DNA from 2 places in the Bacillus sp. N6 genome. Region 2 is predicted to be linked to the other one. Evidence: a T-box and tRNA genes for the amino acid it is inferred to sense, from the RefSeq annotation. Region 2 holds a T-box; the other holds one or more tRNA genes.

Region 1 (12,536 bases), 520 kb from region 2:
AGAATGGAACGCCAGCCTCACCTGCAACAGCACGTGCTAATAAAGTTTTACCTGTACCTGGAGGTCCAACTAATAGGACACCCTTCGGAATACGGGCACCAACTTCAGAAAACTTACGAGGGTCTTTTAAGAATTCAACTACCTCGACAAGTTCTTGTTTCTCTTCATCCGCCCCAGCAACATCTCTGAAACGAACTTTTTTCTTTTCATCATTATATAACTTCGCCTTACTTTTCCCGAAGTTCATAACACGGCTACCGCCGCCTTGAGCCTGGTTTAATAAGAAGAAGAATAAAATGAAGATGATGACAAACGGAATGATTGAAGTAAAGAATGTTACCCAAGCACTTGTTTCTTCTGCTGGTTGATACTTAACTTCGGCACCTTTCGCTTTATCATTGATTTTCTTTTGTAATTCCTCAGTATTTGGTGCATAAGTAACAAATTGTTCTCCTTGGCTAGAGTTATTGAATTGTCCTTTTACCTCAAATACACCATTTTTCGGTTGAAGTTGCACATTACGCACTTCACCGCTTTCTAGTTTAGTAATGAATTTGTCGTAGCTAACTGATGTCGTTTTTTGTGTCGAACCATTAAAATAGCTCACGATTCCAATTACTACTAAGAATATCAGTAAATAAAAGATGGTATTACGGAAGATACGATTCATTCCTAACCTCCTCTCACGGCATAAACACTATAGTAAATCGTAACATAGAAAAACTTTCCTATACAATTGTAAAGCCTGTATTTAATTAATTTGAGTAAACGCTTGGTTTTAATACGCCTACATAAGGAAGATTACGGTACTGCTCTTTATAATCTAATCCATATCCTACTACAAATTCATGTGGAACAGTAAATCCAACATAATCCGCTTTCAGATCAACCTTACGGCCTGTTGGCTTATCTAATAATGTAACAATTTTTACAGACTTCGCTTTACGATATTTGAATAAGTCTACTAAGTAGCTTAGTGTAAGACCACTATCAATAATATCTTCGACGATTAAAATATCGCGACCTTCTACAGAAGTATCAAGATCTTTTAAAATTTTCACTTCGCCTGTTGAAACTGTAGAATGACCATAACTAGATACAGCCATAAAATCCATTTCAAGATATGTATCTGTTCTCTTTAATAAATCTGCCATAAATGGCATTGCGCCTTTTAATACACCAATTGCAAGAGGTACTGTGTTTTTATAATCCTCTGCAATAACTGCACCTAGTTCGCGCACCTTTTCTTGTATTTGTTCTTCAGAAATTAATACTTTTTCGATATCTTGATTCATCATTTCATTATCCTCCCGGAAGACTCCTTGCTTTTGTAGTGAATAATCATATATTTACCCTTCTTTGCCATCTCTTTCGAAATTGCAAATGCAGATCGCTTCAACAAGGGTACCCAAATAATGTTCCCACTTGCATCACAAACGACCGGCCATTCTTCTCTTTTTTCTTTTGGTACTTTCGCTTCGATAAAAATAGCTTTTATCTTTTTCGTGCCATCCATACCTTGTATTGACATGCGATCTCCATTTTCCCTAGAACGAATACGAAGTGGATATGATATATCATTATACTTAGCAACAAATACTGTTTCATTCATGTTACTTGGTATATCTTCGCTCACCTCTGTTACAAATTCATCCCCGTTCAATAGTGTAATGGTCCCGGGTACTGATAAATCTTGCAAAAAAGGAGAGACAATTTCTTGTTTAAATCTAAAGCTACACTCCTCGTATGTGCGAACAATTTTCAAATCACCTGGAAAATCAAGTGAACCTGAAGGTTGTGTCCGCTTAAAAAACTCAATCACCTTGTCAATATGTATAGAAGAAAGAGAAGATGGAATCTTATATTCATAAAGATAGTTTAATATTAGTTGAATCCCTCTTCTTTGTAAAGGCATAGACATGGATTCAAAGGCAGGAATTGATAAGCTAATTTGTTTATCACTTTTTTTTGTAATTACTTTATTCATTTTCTCAAAAGCTAATTCCTGCAAATAAGCCTCATCCTCTTGCATCTGCACGCTAAATTTTTGGAATTTCTCATGCATTTGTGGATTTTCTTCTTTTAAGTGAGGAAGGACATATTTACGTAATCGATTCCTTGTATATACTTCCTTTTTATTACTCGGATCTATACGTGGAATTAAATTTAGCTTATTACAGTAATCAACAATTTCTTCCTTCGTTACCCCAAGTAACGGCCTAATTAAATATCCATTATGAAAAGGACGCTTCACTGCAATTCCTGCATATCCTTTCGGAGTACTCCCTCTTACAAGACGCATTAAAATTGTCTCGACTTGATCATCTCCATGATGTCCAAGAGCAACATATCTTGCATCATATTTCTTCATTATTCTTTCCAAAAATGCATATCTGCATTCTCTAGCAGCAACCTGTGCATTCATTCCGTATTGCTGTTGATATTGTGATACATTAATCCTTATCGTTTCACAAATAATTCCCAGTTCTTCACAAAGGTCCTGCACAAACTGTAAATCCTCATGAGATTCATCACCTCTAAACATATGATCCACATGAGCTACTACAATTCCCAACTGTTTTTCCGCTCTTTTTTCTAATAAATAATATAAAAGGGCTAACGAGTCAGGACCACCAGAAACTCCCACAACAATTGTTGAATCATTCTTTAATACATCATGCTGCTTTACAAAGTCATCTACTTTTTCAACAAATGTATCTTTCAACTTCGCAATCACCTTTCATTAAACAAGAACAGCAACGTTAGTTACCTTGTCTATAATGGTACAACTTTTACAAACATTGTGCAAAAAAAAGATATACAAAAATTACATTTTTATCTTACATCCTCCGTGTATATTCATAAAATCAATAACATTACCTTTTCCCACAAAAAAACCTAGGTATTCACCTAGGTTTTTAAAATCAAATTATAGATAAACATTCCACTTATATTTTACTGCGCCTGCATTCCTACAATCGGAATCGTAGCCCACTTCGGCATATTTTTCTTCACTTTTGCCACCACAATAGTCATATCATCATTTATATAACCATCACAAGAGCGAATCACTTCTTCCATAATGATATCAGCAATTTCTTGCGGGTCTTCGGTTTGCAATTCTTTAATTTTCCGCTTCATCCATAATTCATGATTCTCTACATGCTGCGCGCCCTCAAAAATCCCATCGCTCATCATAATAAGGATATCGCCCGTTTTTAATTGTTCACCCACCACATCAACTTCAACATCTTCGATGATTCCCATCGGCAAATTACTTGCTTCAATTTTCAAAATATTATTCGCGCGTTTAACAAAACTCGGCGTTGATCCAATCTTTAAAAACCTAGCACTCGCATCCCGCAAATCTACCATAGCTAAATCTAATGTTGTAAACATCTCTTCTGTCGTTCTCAAAGAAAGGATTGAATTGATAGACTTAATAGCTATTTCTTCATCAATACCCGATTGGAGTATTTTTTGTAATAATTTCACCGTTTCCTTACTTTCCATATGAGCTCTTTGCCCATTACCCATACCATCACTAATCGCAAGTGCGTATTTACCAACACTTAAATCCATCATCGCATAAGAGTCACCCGAAACAAACCCACCGCCTTTTGCGGCTGTAGCCAATCCTGTATCAAGAGAATACGTCTTCGCCGAACCAAATGATATTAAACTGTGACCATTCGGATAAGAAGACTTTTCTTCATGTTTAACGACAATATTTTCTTTAAGGATATCCGAAAGCATCGGTGCAACTAACTTTTCACATTCACCATGTTCATTAGATGCAACTGGAATCAACATTTCAATATCAATACTTCCTCTATCTAAACAATAAATATCAACATGCTCTACTTCGACACCAAAATCACGGAACGCTTGCATAATCTGCTCTTCCTGCACTTGATGATTTTCACGCTCTCGTTGTATCTCCTTGGCAAAATCTTCCATAACTTTTGATACACCTAATAGTTGCTCCGCTACTATTCTACGATTTTCCTTCATTTGTTTTCGCAATTTTTGTCCCTCATAGAAGTGATCTAATTCACCCGCTACTAAATCCGTCACTTTTTTCCCTCTCACACAATGCTTGTCCCACTCACGAACTAATTTACGATTATGTTGCAGGGTTCCTTCTTCCGTTTCATTCATTATTTGTTTCATATAATCGTACGTTTTATCGAAATTCACTACCCAGCATTGATCCTTTTTAAAGCACGTTTGACATGTTTTCGCAGTAATTGTACTCAAAAACAAATCTGCTTCTGTCTCTTTATCTTCTTCCTCTACATACCCATATACAGAAAAACTATTCGATAAAGCAGCAAATACATTTGCGAATTGGTTGATTTTGTTCGCTGTAACATCACGCATCCTTCTTAAATATTGTTGTTGATCTTGCGAATGCTCTTGTGTACCCGGCATAAATTTAGCAATACGATCCAAAACAAGCTTTGGCGTTAATAAGAAGATAGCAATCGCTACACCTGACTCAATTAAAGTTGTTACAATATTTGTCTGCTTGTCTACATATAATGTAATTAAGCTTGTCCCTATTAATAAACCTAAACTAACACCTAAACGCTTCCCTTCTTTTAACAACCCACCAAGTAATCCAGAAAAAGCGAGAAGGCTAAGCTGAGACAAACTAGACACATTTGCTAAACTTAATATCAATCCTGTTACGACCCCCACTGTAGATCCTGTAGCAGCACCCGCAATAAATGCAAATACTAGTACTAAATACCTTGTAAAAATATGTTGAATAGAAGCATCATATACAAACCAATCTGTTGTACCCGTTAAAACAGATGCTAGTAATATAATCAAACAAACAATTTCTTCTGTCTCTAAAGCCTGTTGTTTTCCTTTCCTTTCCACTAAAAGCGGGACACTTTGTAAAAATATCATAGTTAATACGAAACTAAGCCCAGCCTCAATGGTACTAACGAGTAAATCGTACATGGTGACAGTTTGTTGCGCAAAATATACAACAACTAAGTGTGCGGTTAATGCGGAGATAAATACTTGAAATGGAACAAGTCCAACGGTTTTACGTGTAAATCTGCTAAAGAAGATATTATAAATGAAGAAAGTAAAGATAGATGCAAAAGTAAAAAACAAATTATCTATCGAGACTGAAAGAGCTCCTCCCATTAGAGCTAAAAATGCTAGCGGCATCTTATCCCGCTTCATAACATAAACAGCAGCAAAAAACGGTAGTGCAAACGGTAAAATATTTGTTAATATATATGCTCTTCCCAAAAGAAAACCAATAACAACAATAATAAATCCCCATCTAAAGAAAACTTGTTCGAATTTCATTCGCAACTTACTCGTCCACTTTATTCCTCCAAGCTGACTCTCATTCATTGCCAATGCACTTGTATTCATAGTATTCCTTCCTGCTTTAGGCATATTTTTAACACCACCTGCATAGTTTAATTACTGTCATTATAAAAGATGATTGTTGGGATTTTTGTCAAAACAACAGTTTTCACTTTTATAATCGTTCGACTTTTTATTCGAAATAACTCTACAGATATACACGGTATGTAAGTTATCCTTGGTTTTTTAATTAAATATTCAGAAAATATAGGGTGATTTTGTAGAAGTGTTGTATGTCTTAATCCATTTAACAAAAAAAGATCATGCAAATTTGCATGATCTTTTTAGATGACCCGTACGGGATTCGAACCCGTGTTACCGCCGTGAAAGGGCGGTGTCTTAACCACTTGACCAACGGGCCGTTAAAATAAATATAGCGGCGGAGGGGATCGAACCCCCGACCTCACGGGTATGAACCGTACGCTCTAGCCAGCTGAGCTACACCGCCATGTCGTCTTATTTAACGGACAATTAGTATCTTACATCAGATATTATTTAAAGTCAACACATCTTGAAAACTTTTTTAAAATATATTTTCACATATAAAAAAGCACCCTGAGCCATCACTCTGGGTACCTCTCTATATGTTAAAAACTAAACGCCTTATTATCCGCGACGTGCGCCACGGCCACCACGTTTAGACTCTGTGTTACGCTTTAAAGAAGTTAAACGATCTTCGCTATCCTTTAAGAAGCGTGCCATCTTTTGCTCAAATGTTTCTTTTGGAGCTCGGTCGTTACCGCCACCACGATTATCTCTGTTGAAAGAGCGATTATTACGTTGTGGACGTCCAGAACGTTGTTGATCACCACCGCGTTGGTATTCACCGCGTGGACGATCTCCTTCTGTTTTTTCACGTTCTTTCGCTTTTTTGATAGATAAACCAATCTTTCCATCTTTTTCAACATTAATAACTTTTACTTCTACTTGGTCGCCCACTTTTAAGTGATCGTTAATATCTTTTACATAGTTATCAGCAACTTCACTAATATGAACAAGACCAGTTAAGCCTTCTGGCAGCTCCACAAAAGCCCCAAAATTTGTAATACCTGTTACTTTACCCTGTAACTTGCTGCCTACCTCGATTGACATAAAAAAAATGCTCCTCCTTAGTGGTTAAAAAGTCAAATTTTACTTTATTATATATAATCCTAAAATATAGTGTCAATAAGACATACTCTACTTCGAAACAGGAAAAATTATCTCCCCTTTACCAGAGAAGAAATAATCCCTTCTAGCAATCTTTAATACGTACTCTTCATCATTTAACTTTTGAACTTCGTCTTTTAGACTTTTTTCTTTATTCGTTAATGAATCCAGTTCTTTTTTCATGTCCTTAACTTTTGCTTCTTTTGCTTTAATGGAACTGTTTTGTTGATAAAACGTTACACTAATACTCGCAATAATTGTAAAAGTAAAGACAAGAAAAACCGCTAAACGGCGATAAAGTCGCTTCCTGTTCTCATCCGTTTGTATTATATGCTCTTTAACAGGATTTGGACTCTGTTTTTCGATTGTTCTTTGTCTCAGTTCCCTCATTTCCGAGGTCCCCCTAACTTCTTTTTTATACGCTCCCATATTTGGAAGATATGTCCCTTCAATTTTGCTATATATTGCAGGAACCCTATATGTTTCACTATAAAAAGTTTAACACGATTAGGGAGAAGTTTCCATATGAGCGAAGCAATAAATCGAACAGGCCAGAAAAAAACTTTCCATATGAAAAGTAATATCCAAATCACAATTTTCCATAACACATGTCCAATTGAAAGCAGTATACGAAATAAGAATAATATAAATGCAATAAATAGCTGCGCTATAATAATAACAGGTTTTATCATGAGTAGCTGTATAATTCGAACAAAAAAATATGTTGTTTGCATAAAAATATAGATGAGAAAATTTAACAGCTTCATGTATAGTGCTTTCAGTAAGCTTTGATATGCCGCAAAACCACATAACAATGCCAAAAACACATATATACGTAGTTCAGCTTCATTTACGAGAAGCAATACATAAAAGACGAATAATGCTTGGACAATCCAAAATAATATATCTTGTATAAATACAAGCCAACGTTTACGTTCTTGGCGCTTTAAAAAACGTTGATATGTATCTAAAGACGCTCCAATCCAAGCACCCATTCCAATCATTGAAAGCATTGTATACAACTGAATTGTTAGACTCATTTAAACAACTTACTAAAGAAACCTTTAGTTTTTTCTCCTTGATTTTCATCAATATACAGCATCTCATTAACTTTCCCTTTAATCGACACAATACCTTTTTCTACATCTAAATTTTTCATTTGTAAATTTTGACCACGAATCGTTAAAAAACCCATTACGGTCTCTAGCAAAAACTCTTCGCTATCAAAACTCTCTACCTGCTTCACACCGGTAATATCAATTATACGCCTGCCACGCATAATAATGTCATGTTCTACAGAAACATTTTGTTGATTAGAAGACGTAGGTGAGTAACCATTATTCACGTAAATCCCCCCATAGGTTTTTACTAGCTAATAGTAATGTATGAGGGGATACATAATTTTAGAACAAGCCTTCTTCCGCTTTTACTTTTTCTTCACGAACTAAGCTATACATATTTGCTGCATCTTCTTTTTTAGTTGTTTCTTTCAATTCATTTATTTTTACAGTCACTATTTTTTGACCAAAACGAATTGTTAATTCATCAGCTACTTTCACATCAGAACTCGCTTTTGCCACTTGACCATTAATAGATATTCTTCCTTGATCAGCTACTTCTTTCGCTAATGTTCTTCTTTTAATTAAACGTGACACTTTTAAAAACTTATCTAGACGCATATCAAATCCCCCTATTAACGCTCTGTTTGTTTCGCTTCTTCCCATAAAACATCTAACTGTTCTAATGATAAATCTTCCATCTCTTTATTCATTTCAGCTACTTTTGCCTCCATGTATAAAAAACGACCAGTAAATTTCTCATTAGTTGAACGTAACGCCTCTTCTGGATCTATTTTATAATGACGGGCTATATTAACAAATGCAAATAGTAAATCACCAAACTCACCTAGCATCTTTTCCTCATCCATGTTTGTAACTTCTTGCTGGAACTCTTGCCATTCTTCCAAAACTTTCTCTATCATCGGCTGCACATCAACCCAATCAAATCCAACCTTACCAGCTTTCTTCTGAATTTCAAAGGCGCGTAGTAACTGCGGCAAACTTTTAGGAACGCCATTTAAAACAGATTCTTTCACGAATCCTTTTTCTTGTTTTTTAATTTCTTCCCAATTGGCAATCACTTCATCAGCATTGTTTACATCCGTATTTCCAAATACATGTGGATGGCGACGAACCATTTTCTCAGATAGAGTTCGAATGATATCATCTATAGAGAACCAACCTTCATCTTCTCCAATTTGAGCATGAAGCATAACTTGTAATAATATATCACCTAATTCTTCTACTAAGTGATCATCATCCTCTTCATCAATTGCTTCCAACACCTCATAAGCTTCCTCAATTAAATATTTCTTTAATGATTGATGCGTTTGCTTTTTATCCCACGGACAACCATTTGGACCACGCAGGTCTGCAATAATTTCTCTAAGAACATCAAACTGTTGATACAAGGACGCACGCTCCTGAACAGGTGGCACGTACACACTTGTTAAATTATTCAATTCCGTTTCATGATCTAACATGTACAACGGTACCTTCTTTACTTGTTCAAATGAAGTTCCTGCAGCTGTTACGATATACACTTCATAATCATCTGGCAACATCTCCATTAATGTTAATTTCACATCAGATGCAACGAATGCATCATATACTTGGCAAAAGATTAAATGTTGACGTAATTCTAATTGCCCTCTTTCAAATGATGTAGCATCAAGTAATTGAAATCCTTCAATCGGGTCAATTTTTAGGCTTGCAAACATAGGATCAAGGAAACTTTGTCCACCCTCAATTCGCACTTCAACATTTGAAACGTCTCCTTTTTCCAACAATAGCTGAACTGTTCTTTCTGCTACAAGTGGATGCCCCGGAACCGCATAGATAATTTCTGTACCTTCAGCTTGTTCTAGCAATTTATTCGCAATTGTTTCATATACAATTTCAAACGTATCATGTGCTTCATATACAGCATCAAAAGCCGTATATTGTATGCCTTCTTTCTCCAATTCTTCTATAACCGGATGTTCCTTCGTTCTAACAAACAGATGGTCTGCTTCTTTTATTTTTCGATATACACCCATCGTTAGCTGATCTAATTCACCAGCACCTAAACCTAAAACAGTAATGATTCCACTCACAACCTGTCACCTCTATCCACTCTTCTTCAATGAACCTTCTTTTTTCTCTTGTTTCATAACAGTTCCTAATTCTTTTTTTGTAAATACACGTAATTTTAAAATAAAAAACATATATGTCAATCCGCCGATGGCTACACCTAACAACGCTTCAAGCGTCGCGCTCGCTCTATGTTCCGTATCAATTACTAATCCAGACATCTGCAACACACGCGTGAACATCATTAATACAAATCCCATACAGATACCACTAATTACTACACCTAACATATTTCGCTTATTGATAAGTGACCCTGATACAGCTCTCATAAGCAACAAACTATTTAGTCCAGAAATTATGATTAACGCACATAAAGTCGCTAAGGCTGCCCCTTTCACACCAAAATAAGGCATGAATATATAATTTAACGCTAACTTTAAGCAACCTCCAAATACAACAAATAATGCTGGCTTAAATGTTTGTCCCAACCCTTGTAAAATAGAAGCCGTCGTAATTGACAATGAACTAAATAAAATAGATAAAGATAAAATAGATAAAACATCTGATCCATCACTATTTTCAAACAACATAATATTCGTAGGTTGAATAATACAAGTTAGTCCAATAGCTGCTGCAAATCCAATAACAAATGTTATTTTCATTGCTAACTTTACCTTTTCTTGAATAAAGGAAAGATCTCCTCTTTCCTTCGCCGCTGTAATAATTGGAATAAGTGATAACGAGAAAGAAGTTGTCACAACAGTACCTAATTGCATTAGCGGAATACTTCTATCATAAACACCCTTTAATACTTTTGCACTTTCAGCCTGTTCTCCCGCACCAATAAGTAAAGTGTACAAGGACATTGAATCAGCCATCTGTATAAAAATAAGCACTAAATTACTAACACAAATCGCTAACCCCTGCCAAAAAAGGATTTTAATTATCTTCCTTTTACCCTTAATTCTCGCTACACGTTTAAAAAATATGGAACGAAAATCTCGACGCATATACAACATAAGTACAATAATCCCAATAAGTCCACCCGCAATTGAGCCTAACATAGCCCCTGCACCAACTGTATATAAATCAAATCCGTGAGCAATTAGGAATAGCGATAAAAATACAATAATAGAAACTCGAATTGTTTGTTCTATTACTTGCGAAACAGCCGTTGGCATCATATTATTGAACCCTTGAAAATACCCTCTTGCTACAGACAAAAACGGCATCAATAAGAACGAAAATGAAATAACACGTAGCAACTTATCTAAGTGCATATCGCCCATAGCTATCGCGATTGTTTCGGCCCCAAAAAACAATGTAAAGAAACCTATAAAACCAATTCCTAATAAAAACCAAAAAGATACACAAATAATTTCTTCTGCTTCTCTCTGTTTTCCCCACTCTAGTCGTTCTGCAACCATTTTTGAAATGATAACAGGAAATCCATAAGTAGCTAAAATTAAACAAAATCCATAAAACGGGTAAATTTGTTGGTAAATATAAAAACCAATATCCCCTGCTATATTTTGATATGGAATACGGTAAAAAGCGCTTAATACTTTTGTAACAAAACTTGCAATCGTTAATATAATAGCCCCACGCCAAAAGGCTTGATACTTCTTCGCTTCCATACAAGAAAACTCCTTTTTCTATTCTCACCTCTCGTATTATATCATAAAGAAAAGTACAAACTCCCTTACCACCACGGGTAATACTAGGTCCCTACACGTTAAAAATATTCAACGAAAAAAGGTAGCAAAGCGCTACCTTCATTCAATATACATATATCTCCAAATAATTGATTTCTCAAAAAGAAAGATCATAATTAGGAAAGATTGCTACTTCTAAAACCAATATACCCTTACTGTTCCATTTGTTTCGCTAAGAAACTGGCAGCAGTATTAACCGCTTTATGCTCGATTTCGCTTATAATAGCTTCTTTTGAAAAAATAATGACGGCTCCAATTGGGTCTCCGTTTGCAACAATCGGTCCAACTGTATAAGAATGAACCTTTTCTGTTACACCATCGATAATGGAAATATCACTTTCGTCCGTCATAATAACAGACTTTCTTTCTTCCATCGTTTTTTCGATTAGATCGCCAACACTTTTATTTAAGTATTCTTTTTTCGATACGCCTGATACTGCGATGATAGAATCTCGGTCACAGACAAGCACATTATGTCCTAAGCTGTCATATAAAGCCTCAGCATATTCCTTTGCAAAATCACCTAGTTCACTAATTGGAGAATACTTCTTTAAAATTACTTCTCCATCGCGATCAACAAATATTTCTAGTGGGTCTCCTTCTCGAATACGTAAAGTTCTACGAATTTCCTTTGGGATTACTACCCTGCCTAAATCATCAATTCGACGTACGATTCCAGTTGCTTTCATTCTAATGCTGCCTCACTTTCTACTGATGATCAAAGTGGTGAATTTACCTGTTCATGTAAAAATCACCAACTGTTAGACATAGTATTTTACACATTAGTTCTTCTATGCACGTCGAATTGTATTTTTTTATCTTATTTTAGGCATTTATTACTTCTTTTTTCACATCTGGTAAGCCTTTTAATAAATTTTCAGCAATTGTTAACCACTTCGATGTCTCTAAGCCATTTGTTTTCATAACAATTTTCAATTGTGATCCTTCCATTCCTAGACCGATCATACGCCCAAAACTATTTCCGAGCATGAATAATTTTCCACCATCAATATTTTGACTTGCTTGTTCAGAAAACAGGAATGTTACTTCAAATTTATTCTGCTTAATTAACTCAATTTGTTCTTTCATTGCCAACACTTTAATATTTGCAATTTGTAATAAATAACCAACTTCTTGTGGGTAA
Region 2 (12,536 bases):
TTATGATGCAGTAGGCGTAAAATAATAAGAGAAAAAAACCTGACTAGAGTGTCAGGTTTTTTTTCTTTATCCCGCTAGTCGCGAATGCCTAATGCGATTTTCGCCATACGTGACATACGTTCTTTCGACCACGGTGGATTCCAAACGACATTTACTTCTATTTCATTAACTTCAGGTACGTTCGTTGATAATACTTTTTTAACGTCTGATACGATTTGCCCAGCCATTGGACAACCGATAGAAGTCATAGTCATCGTAATGACAGCATTATTATTTTCATCTGCTGTAACATCATACACTAATCCAAGATTAACGATATCAACACCTAGTTCAGGGTCAATAACAGCTTCTAAATTGGCAAATAATTTATTTTCAAATGCTTCTTGTGACATAAGCAGCCCCTCCTACAATTTAATGATATCGATTCTCATTATAACGGAAATGAGTATAATGTGCAGGAAATGAGCTCAAAAAAATATCCCTCTTTGAAAGGGGGATATTTTTTTGAAAATCTATTCTGTTTTAAAATGAGATACGAGTTGATCTAACTCTTCAACTGTTTGTTTCATTTTTCCAGCAGTTACTGCCATTTCATTCATAACGATAACTTTTTTTTCAGCAGATTGTGCCGTTGCGGCAGTTTCGCTGGATACTTCAGTCGAGATAGAAGCGATGTTATTAAGTGAAGCGTTCATTTCTTCGGCACTTGCAGCCATCTCTTCAGCAGTTGCTGATATATCTTGCATTTGAGTAGATACTTTATTTACTTGTTCTACAATTGTTGAGAAAGAAGTACCAGCTTCACGAATAACATTAATGCCTTCAAATGCTTCAGAACGGCCTTGAGACATCATTGAGCTAGCAGTTTCTGTATCATTTTGAATTTGATGTAGTAATTGATTAATGTCTGTTGCAGCTGTTTTAGATTGTTCAGCAAGTTTTCGAACTTCGTCAGCTACGACAGCAAATCCTTTTCCTTGCTCGCCAGCACGAGCTGCCTCAATAGAAGCATTTAAAGCAAGTAAGTTTGTTTGCTCAGCAATATTAGAAATAGATTGTACAGCAGTATCAATATATTTCGTATGAGTGATTAGACGTTCAACCACTTCTGACGTAGCATTTACAGCTTCGTGTATCGTTGTCATTTGTGAAACAGATTTTTGGATAACGGTACTTCCATCGCTAGCATGTTCAGATGTGGCAACAGCAAGTTCCGCTACAGATGAAGCAGATTCAGCAATGCGCTGAACACTTACTGCCATATCATCCATTGCAGTTGAACTTTCTTCCATACTAGAAGTTTGTGATTGAATACTTGCATTTAAGTTGGACATCGAGCTTTGGACTCTTAATGTCGCCTCACGTGATGTATTCGTTTTTTCTAGCATATTTTCAGAAGCGGTTTGTACTTCCACTGATGTTTTTTGAACACGATTAATAATATGTTGTAGGTTTTCTAACATTTTATTAAATGATGCTGCGATGGCACCGATTTCATCGTTGCTATTTACTTGTAGACGTGCTGTTAAGTCACCTTCTTGAGAGGCTAATTCTTTTAGTTTCGTGTCAATTTGTTGAATTGGTTTCACAAGTTTACCAGAGAACCACCATGCAAGAATAATTGCAACGACAATACAAATAACAAGTGATAGAAATACTGCATATTCAATTCCTAGTGAAGATTGATCAATTTTTTCAATAGATTGTTCACGTAATTTAGCTTGTTCATTACTGTAATTTGTGAAATCACCAATTACTTTATAGACAGTGCCATTTTCTGAAGAAGCTACTTGTAAAGCTTCTTCCCATTTTTGTTCTTTTGCAAGAGTAACTACTTTTTCTTCAACGAACTTTCTCCAAGTAGACCCTAATTCCATTGTGCTTTTCACGGACGAAGAAACATTTGGATTAGAAAGAAGTTTATCTTTTGAATCCTCAAGACGTTTACTCATCTCATTAAACTTGTCTAATTCGACTTGATCATGTTGTAGTAAATAACCCCTTAAAGCAGAGAGCTGTACTTGATAAGCGTCTCCACGCTCTTTCAATTCTGTTGCCAGTGGAGAAATTTCTTTTTGTAATGTTTCAGCTTTACGAGATTGGTCGATAGCAAAAAATAAAATAAATGCTAAGGCGATACCAAATAAAGCGCAAATCGTTCCCATCATGAACATAAGTTTTTTTCTGATACTTACAAAATTCATATGATAAAAAGCCTCCTTTGTGAAATCTTAGTATTAGAATTAATAAATGTAAAAAATTGAAAGAAAGCTTTACTCCAGTTGGAATAAAGCTTTCTTATTTCCTTTAGGAATTATAGCAGACGGAATGAGAGATAGAAAGAGATATTTTAAAGTGAAAAAAGAGAGACTGTAAAACTTGCTTTCCTATACCTTTGAGTTCGTGTCATTTTCACTTTAAGCGTTTGTTTTGAAATGAGAAACGAGAACTTCAAGTTCTTGTACGATTGTTTTCATTTCAGATGATTTGTTAGCCACGATACTCATTTTGTTTACTTGATCACCAGCCGAATGTGCTGTTTGTGATGTTTCTGCAGCAACTTCGTTTGAAATGGAAGCGATATTATTTAAAGCTGCATTCATTTCTTCAGAGCTTGCAGCCATCTCTTCAGCAGTTGCAGACATTTCTTGCATTTGCGTAGAGACTTTGTTAATGTGGTTAACAATTTCTGAGAATGAAGATCCGGCGGTACGAATAACAGTAATTCCTTCAGAAGCTTCTGCTTGACCTTGTGTCATCATGTCATTTGCTATTTTTGTATCAGCTTGAATTTGATGAAGTAAATGGTTAATGTCAGTTGCGGCTAGTTGAGATTGTTCAGCAAGTTTTCGAACTTCATCGGCAACAACAGCGAATCCTTTGCCGTGTTCACCAGCACGAGCTGCTTCAATAGAAGCGTTTAAAGCGAGTAAATTTGTTTGGTCGGCGATATTCGAAATAGATTGAAGTGCAGTATCTATATGATTTGTATGTGTAATGAGTCGCTCAACTACTTGTGATGTAGCGTTAACAGCTTCGTTAATTGTATGCATTTGTGTAATAGATTTCTCAATGACTTTATTCCCATCATCTGCTTTTTCTGACGTTGTGACAGCTAAACTAGTAACAGAAGAGGCGGACTCAGCGATACGCTGAACACTCGTTGCCATGTCATCCATTGCGGTTGAACTTTCTTCAATGCTAGAAACTTGTGAACGAATATTGTGTTCAAGAGCATTCATAGTTTCTTGGGTCCTTGCCGTATTTTCCATAGAAGCGGTTGTTTCGATAAATACATTTTCGGAAGCTTCTTTTACACTTGTTGATGTTTGTTGAACTTGTTTTATTATATGCTGTAAGTTAGTGAGCATTTGATTAAAGGAATTTGCAATGTCACCAATTTCATCTTTACTCGTTACGTGTAATCTAGCCGTTAAATCTCCATCTTGAGAAGCTAATTCTTTTAACTTCTCATCAATTTTTCGAATTGGTTTAACGAGTTTACCAGAGAACCACCATGCTAATAAAATAGACGTTAATGTACATGTAATGAGTGAGAAGAAAATAATATATTGAATAAGTGATGAAGAAGACTCGACATCAGCAATTAATGCGTCACGTTTCTCATTTTCTTCATTTGTATATTTATTAAAACGACCTAAAAGATCATTTACATAATCTGTTTGTGATAAAGCAATTTTGGATGCTTCGTCCCATTTTCCTTCACGCGCAAGAGGGAGTACCTCATTATCTATGACGCTACGCCATTTTCCTCCCATTAAAATGGCTTCTTTCATTCCTTCTGGGAGCTTTTTGTCACTTGTTACTTTCTCTCTAGTATCAGCTAATTTTTTCCCTTCTCGGTTGAACTTATCTAATCCTTTTTGATCATGTGATAGCAAATATTCTTGTAAACCAGCAACTTGTGCTTGGAACCAATCGCCACGTTCTTTTAAAATCGTCGCTCTTTTCGATACATCATTTTTTAACGTTTCGATTTCACTTGCTTGATTCATGGCGAATGAAAGAATAACAATAAGAGCAATGCTAAATAAAGAAGAAATGCTTAAGAGTGTGAACAGTAGTTTTTTTCGAATACTAACATATTTCATCGTTACCCCTACCCTCATTTAAACTGTTTATTATGATTTATAGATATTTAAAACGAAATTAATAAAAACATTATTATGAAGTTATTAATCTGTTCAATAAAAATTATAGCAGATAATGGAAGGAGTCAAATTGGTATTAGAAAAAGTTCTTAAAATGTATACATTTGCATATCATAAAATTCATAAATAAATATTAGAAATGCTATTGAAATTTGAAATGACATCATGTATACTTCTAATTAGTTGATAACGATTATCAGTATCAACTAAAAACATTACTCTTCGTTATGTTGGTCATACCCCTTTTTGACGACGTAAGTCAGAGACGAAATGTTGAAATATCTTGTGTCCTATTCTACAGAATTATGGTAATCTCCAACCTCAACTTATATGCGTGAGCATGCAAAAAGGATCCTATCCGTGAAGGGATCCTTTTTTGCATGCTGTCGCAATTATTGTATATAGACCAGGGATACGTTCTTCGATTCCTTCTGGTGCAGTAGAAGGGAAGACCCATCTTTGATGAGATCCATATTCTTCAACTAGTTTTTCAATTTTAAAACGTTCTTCCGCAAGTGTTGTAATGATTTCTCCTAGCGTCCAGCGACGGATGGTTGTTTTAGGTAGCGATTTTTTCTGTGCTTCTGTAAGAAGGATGCTATAAGCAACATCATCTTCAATTAATTCTTCATCGAAATAATTTCCACTTGCTCGAAATGATGGATGGTCTACTCCTAATAGCTTTGTGTATATTGGATGGTAATCGCGAAGGATAAGTATCCCCCCTGGCTTTAGTAGTTGAGAAATTTTTTTGAAAAGTGGTTTTAAATCTAGAAAGTAATGAAGTACACCAAGCTCCAGTAATACGATATCAAATGATTTGGAGAGATTTACATCTAGTACATCAGAAACGATGTAATGAATAGAGACGTCTGCGGCGGCAGCAAGTTCATTTGCATATTTTGCATTACTTGCTGAAATATCAACAACTGTTACGTCAGAGCCTAAAAGGGCAAGTGCGACAGCTTTATTTCCTTTTGAGCCGAGTAAGTTAATAATACGTTTTCCTTTTGGAGATTGTATGTAAGGTAAATAATGTGCTACTTCGCGTGTGGGATCTTCCATAATTTTTTTTGCATAATCCTCTGGCGCCCCATGGCGATTCGTCCAAGCTTCATAAGCAGCTGTATTCCAGCTTTTTTCATTTATAGTGCTTAGTTGTTTTTGGTTCAATGTTATCACTCCTTTTGTGAACGTATAGGTATTCGGCGGGAGGATGGGATTTCCTGTTTTTTTGATTTAAAGTTTGATTTTTCTGTTAGTTAGTCGTAAAATACGTGTTATACGTAAAAGCGTTGAAAAGGAAAAGTAGAATGGAAATATTCTTTCCAGAGAGCTTCGGTAGCTGAGAAGAAGCAAGAATATTCATTTGAACAATGGCCTTTGAGCTTCGTCCTGAACTTATCAAATGATAATAGTAGGCGGCGACGAGAGTTGGTACTCGTTATCAAAACCACAGTATAAGAGCATATAGCTCCGTACTTGTTAAGGCTAATTATGTGAGTAATTGGCGAAATAAGGTGGTACCGCGACTGTTTATACAGCCCCGCCCTTATCTTTTTTAAGATAGGGGCGGGGCTTTTTATATTTTAAAGGAGGAATATAAGATGAGTATTTTTATTGGAGGTGCTTGGCCGTATGCAAATGGTTCGTTACACCTTGGCCATATTGCGAGTTTATTACCTGGAGATATTTTAGCGCGTTATTACAGGGCAAAAGGTGAGAATGTGCTGTATGTTTCAGGGAGTGACTGCAATGGAACACCGATTGCAATTAGAGCAAAACAAGAAGGTGTGACAGCAAAAGAAATTGCTAATAAGTATCATGAAGAATTTCAGCGATGTTTTCGTGATCTCGGTTTTACGTATGATTGCTATACACGTACCGATAGCGAGCATCATCATGAAACTGTTCAAAAAGTTTTTTTACGTTTATTAGAAGAAGGCTATATTTATAAAAAAACAGTGGAACAAGCGTATTGTGAAACGTGTACGCAGTTTTTACCGGATCGTTATGTAGAAGGAATATGTCCATATTGCCATGAAGCAGCAAGAGGAGATCAATGCGATGCTTGTTCTGCTATTTTAGATCCTCTCGATTTGTTAGAAAAGAAATGTAAGTTATGTGGTAGTACGCCATCTGTAGAGGAAACAGAGCATTTCTATTTTGCATTGCATACATTTCAGCAGCAAATTAAAAGAGCTGTAGAAATTGCCAAACAAACAGGGACATGGCGCGACAATGCGATTCAACTAACAGAGAGATATGTAAAGGAAGGGTTACAAGATAGGGCTGTATCAAGAGATTTACCAATCGGGGTATCAATTCCAGTGAAAGGGTATGAAGATAAAAAAATTTACGTATGGATTGAAGCAGTGGCAGGATATTATTCAGCGAGTAAACATTGGGCTGAAGAAACAGGAAAAGATGATCAAGAGTTTTGGAATAGCGATGCGCAAACATATTATGTACACGGCAAGGATAATATTCCATTTCACTCCGTCATTTGGCCAGCGGTATTACTTGGAATAGGGGAAGAAGCAATCCCGCGTCATATCGTTTCGAATGAATATTTAACAGTTGAAAAAAGAAAATTATCTACAAGTAAAAACTGGGCAGTATGGGTACCTGACATATTAGAACGCTATGATCCAGATTCTATCCGTTACTTCTTAACAGTAAATGCACCAGAAAATCGTGACACTGATTTTTCATGGCGTGAATTTATTTACAGTCATAATAGTGAATTGTTAGGAGCATATGGAAACTTCGTGAACCGCACATTAAAGTTTATTGAAAAATATTATGATGGCACTGTACCAAAGGGGACCATTGATATAGAGCTGAAAGATAAAGTAGAAGGATTATATAAAAATGTAGGAGAGGCGATTGAGCAAACTAAATTTAAGGTGGCGTTAGAGACAATATTTGATGCAGTACGTTTTGCAAATAAATATTTTGATGAAAAGCAGCCTTGGAAACAAAGAGAAGATGATCCAGTTTCATGTGAAGAAACGATTTATAACTGTGTGTATCTTATCGCTAATTTTGCAAATCTCCTTGAACCGTTTTTACCATTTTCAAGTGAAAGAGTTAGAAGCACATTGTCGATTATTAAACGAAATTGGGAACCGCAAAATACGTTGCCAAGTAGAATTGATAGCGTGCAGCCACTATTTGAGCGAATCGATGTAAAACAAATTGAGCATGAGGTAGGGAAGCTATATGGAGCGGTAAAGTGAAATATAGAAAAAGACCTTTCAAGTAAATGAAAGGTCTTTTGTTATGCAGTATGATTCTCTTTCTTATCTTTCAAAAAGAAAAGTACGGCAAGGATTACAAGAATAATAGCTGCAATATCATACGTTATTTTAAATGTAGTATTAAAGTTTAAGTACTCTACGAAAGGAGTTTTCACTGCTCCTGCATATATACAAACGGGAATGAGAAGTAAATCGTAAAATTTCTTTTCTTTCATATATCTTATTAGGAAGAAGATACACATAATAGCAAAAAATATGATGCTTAAAATAGTCATTTATACCTCCAGATAAATTTACTTATTTTAATTGCAGTTATATCTTTTATATAAATTCTGTATTTTTTCAAGCGCTATGCATGCGATTGTGTTTCTTTTCTTTCCTAGCCGTAAGCAGCTGAGGAGTGAAAATCCCAACCAATATAAAAATAATTCCAATCCACTGCATGAACGTTACGACTTCATGTACAAGTGTAATAGAAGCGATAATAGCAGTTGGTAATTCAGCTGCACCTAATATTGTACCAAGTCCTGTTCCAACCTTTGGTACACCGATTGAAAAACAAATGACAGGTACGACAACACCGAACAAGCCGAGGAAGAAAGCATATTTCCATAGGCCAGCTTGCAAAGCACCGTCTGTTAAAAAGGTTGGCGGAAAGAATAGGCATACGATAAGAGTCGCACTTGTTGTCATGAGAAAGCTTTTCGTATAAGGCGGAACATCTGTAGCAACGCGTCCGCTTGCAAAAACATAGAATGAAAAAGAGACTGCAGCTAATAGTCCAAAGATAATCCCTTTCGTAGAAAAACTTTGTCCGAGGCCTTCAAATACACCACCTGCAAACAATGTACCAGCAAATAAAATAAGGATAGATATGATCTTATCGCGGCTTGGAAATGTTCGATTTGCAATTGCTTCGATAATGACACCAATCCAAGTGAACTGAAAGAGTAGGACGACAGCGATAGATGCGGGTAGTTCTTCTACAGAAATAGCGTAGAAAATTCCAGTCATACTCATTGTTGTTCCGACGGTTAGTAATGAAAAGAATTGTTTTTTTGTTACTTTATGACGTGAAAAGAAAAGAACGAGTAGAAATAGTCCAATCCATCCGAAGACATATTGTCCCCCTAATAGTTGATGTGCTGAAAATCCATTTATGAATCCGAGTTTGAAAATAGTTGAAAGTATGCCGTAGCTGCAAGCACCGAATAAAACGAGCAATGAATATTTAAACTTATCCATGAAAAATCCTCCTTTTAAGTAATAAAAAACGCCCGCTATCCAAATAAGGATAACGGGCGAACGAAACAGAGTAAGACACTCTACAAAATTCCGCCACTCACACATGAAGTATGAGTTTGGGGTATGTAATTATAGTGAATGTTACATTGCTTTTGGGAATACAATGGAGCATTTTACACCTTGAGCTGTGTTTTGTATCCCGTAAGGAAACTGATGTTTATCTAATATTTGTTTCACGATATATAATCCAAGACCACTACCTTGTACTAAACCGTGTTTATCAGGGTTTGCGCGATAGAAAGGCTCAAATAAATGAGCAAGTTTATCTTCATCAATTTGTGAACCTGTATTCAATACTTCTAATGCGTAACCGTTTGGTTTTTCATAAAGCTTTATATATACGTGCTGATGGTCAATTGTATAATGAATTGCATTTGAAATAATGTTAAAAATAGCAGTTTGAATAAATTTAGGATCAGCTAAAATTTGTACGTCGTGTTTAATATTAGATTGTACATTTAATTGTTTTACAGATACAAAGTAATCTACTTTCTTCATAACATCCTCAATAATATTAGATAAAGAAATGACTTCTAAATTCGGTTTAAATTGAGGGTTTTGTATTTTGGATAATTCCGACATTTTTTCCGTTAATATGTTAATGTCTTGCATCATCTCGTAGGAACGTTTCAAATACTTATCTCTATCTTTATAAGCTCCAATTCCGTGAATCATGCCATCTAGTTGTCCCATGACGGCTGCGATTGGTGTTTTTAATTCATGGGATACCATAGACATAAATTCTTTACGAGATTGTTCTAATTGTTGTTCTTTCTTGAGCTCATTTCTTAAATCTTGATTGCTTTCATGTAAATTCTTCACAATATTTGGTACTTGTGAAGCAGCTACTGACAAATTAAAATCTGTTTGATCTGTATTTTTGTTAAGTAGCTTTTTATCTGAGAAATCAAGATTCATAATATCTTTTAAAGCATCGCTCATATATTGAAAAGGTTTAGCAATTAGTTTTGCGTACATTAAAGATCCGAGTAGAGATAATGCAAGCATTGTCGCGCCAACCTGTGGAGCTAACTGCTGCAACGCATCTGCTAACTTTGGATTATCATTTGTATCATTTGTTTTACTTGCTGCATTTTGTGTATGTAAGGCATCATTATTAGCGGCTTTCTTTTCTGCTTCTGTAAGCTGATTAGAAGTGCTATTTTTCCCCGAAAGGTTTTGTGTATGTTCTTTTGCTTTTGCAGTTTGGCTAGGCTGCAAAAGGTGATTGATAGCTGCAGAAAGAGATTTATAATCTACAATAGAAGATTGGAAATTAGAAATGTTCCCTTCTGACACAGCTTTATTTTGATTCGTTTTACTTTGATCGTTTTGCTTATCTGAATCCGCCTGTTCTGTAGTCGGCGTTCCATTTTCTTTCGCAAAACGTTCTTTATCGTAGTTTGAAGCTAGAAAGTAAATAATTTGATAAAGACAAAGTGATAAAAGAATACAAAATAATAAGGTTTTGATGAAAATATTTTTGGTGATGTTGTCTTTACTACGATTCGATTTTGTAGCCAATACCTTTCACCGTTTTAATATAAGTAATTCCTAATTTTTTTCTTAAGTTTTTAATATGTGTATCTATAACTCTTACATCACCATAATGTTCATAGCCCCATACCTTATTCAACAAATCACTTCTTGATAATACTTTTCCTCGATTTTGCAGTAAAGTATAAATAATTTCAAATTCTTTTGTTGTCAATTCAATTTGATTACCATGAACATAAGCTGCATATGCTGTAGAGTTTAACATCAATTCATGGAATTGTAGTATAGTAGCAGCTTCTGCTTCCTTCGTTGCTGCCCTTCTTAATACAGCCTCTACACGCTTAATAAATACAGTGTAATGGAACGGTTTCGTAATATAGTCATCAATACCTAACTCAAATCCTTTAATTTCACTTTCTTCATTATGTAAGCCTGTTAACATAATGATTGGTACATCAGATTGTCCTCGCATAATTTTACAAATACTATAGCCATCTATATCTGGTAACATTACATCGAGGAGGACAAGATCATATGAATTTTTTTGGAAAAGAAGAATACCTTCTGTTCCAGCACCAACTACATCAACGGTAAAGTTTTGTGCCATTAGAAATTCACGAATAAGTTCTTGTATATCTGGGTTGTCTTCAATCACCAGTATATGCGTCATAGTAACACCTCCTAAATAACGCTTTTTACTGCAATATTCGAATTCATCATTTTTCGAGTGACTCAGATTGTTTATACATATAATAAGCCCCCGCTATAAAATAATCATGAAGGTAGCAAGGGGAATAGTTTAGTGTTACTGAATAGTTCAGAATTACAGTAGTTCTATTATAGTATGTATTATAAAATTTATAAAACATTATAACTGTATAATTTTAATATCTACGTTTATCAATGTTTAGATATTAGCTAATCAAATCTATTCCTATTATATATGTAAATACAGTTGTTTTGCTACTGTAAATGAATAAATAAAATAAGCCAAGACATAAAATTCTTGGCTACACATAAATCTTGTTTTTAGGCTATTTGACAGTGACAGTAGCTTGCTGCTGAACGCGCTCAAATAACCAGTGTATATCATTATTATACATACGAATACAACCAAGTGTTGTCCATTTGCCGATTGCTTGATTATTGTTAGTTCCGTGAATCGCATAAGTTGTTCCGTAAGTTCCTGCCATATTTAATCCAAGCCAACGGTCACCAAGTGGATTACGTGGATCCCCGCCTTTAATTTTGCCTGTATAATAAGGGCGGTTTTTAATTTTATTTACGATTTGAAAAGTGCCTTTAGGTGTAGGCGTTGCAGCTTTTCCAGTAGCGACAGTAAAACTTTTTATAAATTTTCCATCCTGATAATAATCCATTTTATTTAACTGAGTGTCTACAATTAATTGATCTTTCGTTGTAGCGGCCTCTGCGCTAGCGAATGGAAGAGTTAAAAATCCTAATGATAATAGTGCGCTTAATAATAATTTTTTCATTGTTATTCTCCTTTTACTATCGTAATAGTCTTACATACAATGAAGTTGTAATCCTCGTAATGCTTTATTTACATTTTCATCTAATGTTTCAAAGAATGTAGTGATTTTGCTGTTGTGTTTGTTGTTTTTATCAATAAGTAATCTTTCGTTTAATAAAAGCTCACCACGTAGTCCAAAACTTTGAACTTGAATATTTAGCTCATCTTCATTTTCAGAAATAATTGGTAAGAAATAGTGAAAAGCTTTCGTTGGAATGATGTAGCTTTTGCCAATCATGCTTTCTTGGTTTGAGTTAGTCCATTTTTTCGTGACAATTTTAATATTCTTTTTTGAAACGATAAAAGATAGTGTTGTAGATTTTGTTAAACTTACGTCAAATTCACTTGTTTCACATATGTGTAAATTAAAAACGGTTTCATTTTGATGAGATTCAACATTTGTATTAATAAAATCGTGCATTTTATATGCTTCCATTTCGTATTCACCCTTTTTTCAATTTCGAAAAACGACTTATATTTATTCAAATTAATGCTTAGTCATATATTAGTTAAATTTTTCAACAAATTCCGATATAATCTTACAATACGTATATGAAGCTAATATGAAGTTAGCATGAGTTTGTGGTGGTTTTTTATTGAGAACAAAATAAGAAAGGTTTTCCAGTGTTAAAAAATGGATAAAATTTGCATATTATTAATGCGTCTTTTTGTTATTTCGACTTAAAAAATGCTTTTAGCTACTTAATAAAGAACGGAAATCATTAGTGTGACCCTTACAAAAATGTAATAAAAATGTAAGCTATT

What was found. The T-box of region 2 lies ahead of metG (methionine--tRNA ligase). A T-box ahead of a tRNA ligase gene usually reads a tRNA of that ligase, here a tRNA-Met.
Region 1: it encodes a tRNA-Met, which carries the amino acid that the T-box ahead of metG (methionine--tRNA ligase) is inferred to sense. The anticodon was not compared.

Annotation. Positions count from the first base shown of each region.
Region 1 covers NZ_CM127843.1:57,220-69,755, reverse strand. Annotated here, with positions in the region: gene ftsH (ATP-dependent zinc metalloprotease FtsH) at 1-670, opposite strand, end outside; gene hpt (hypoxanthine phosphoribosyltransferase) at 756-1,298, opposite strand; gene tilS (tRNA lysidine(34) synthetase TilS) at 1,295-2,725, opposite strand; gene spoIIE (stage II sporulation protein E) at 2,956-5,427, opposite strand; tRNA gene ACUXVC_RS00350 (tRNA-Glu) at 5,687-5,758, opposite strand; tRNA gene ACUXVC_RS00345 (tRNA-Met) at 5,772-5,845, opposite strand; gene ACUXVC_RS00340 (S1 domain-containing RNA-binding protein) at 6,004-6,489, opposite strand; gene divIC (cell division protein DivIC) at 6,577-6,936, opposite strand; gene yabQ (spore cortex biosynthesis protein YabQ) at 6,933-7,586, opposite strand; gene yabP (sporulation protein YabP) at 7,583-7,891, opposite strand; gene ACUXVC_RS00320 (RNA-binding S4 domain-containing protein) at 7,950-8,225, opposite strand; gene mazG (nucleoside triphosphate pyrophosphohydrolase) at 8,240-9,700, opposite strand; gene ACUXVC_RS00310 (putative polysaccharide biosynthesis protein) at 9,713-11,314, opposite strand; gene spoVT (stage V sporulation protein T) at 11,545-12,081, opposite strand; gene mfd (transcription-repair coupling factor) at 12,218-12,536, opposite strand, start outside.
Region 2 covers NZ_CM127843.1:4,888,439-4,900,974, reverse strand. Annotated here, with positions in the region: gene ACUXVC_RS25395 (M4 family metallopeptidase) at 1-25, shown strand, start outside; gene ACUXVC_RS25390 (metal-sulfur cluster assembly factor) at 75-392, opposite strand; gene ACUXVC_RS25385 (methyl-accepting chemotaxis protein) at 513-2,204, opposite strand; gene ACUXVC_RS25380 (methyl-accepting chemotaxis protein) at 2,418-4,112, opposite strand; gene ACUXVC_RS25375 (class I SAM-dependent methyltransferase) at 4,527-5,345, opposite strand; T-box leader at 5,459-5,729, shown strand; gene metG (methionine--tRNA ligase) at 5,780-7,414, shown strand; gene ACUXVC_RS25365 (hypothetical protein) at 7,456-7,710, opposite strand; gene ACUXVC_RS25360 (EamA family transporter) at 7,778-8,680, opposite strand; gene ACUXVC_RS25355 (sensor histidine kinase) at 8,822-10,264, opposite strand; gene ACUXVC_RS25350 (response regulator transcription factor) at 10,242-10,907, opposite strand; gene ACUXVC_RS25345 (L,D-transpeptidase) at 11,272-11,733, opposite strand; gene ACUXVC_RS25340 (DUF3978 family protein) at 11,764-12,207, opposite strand.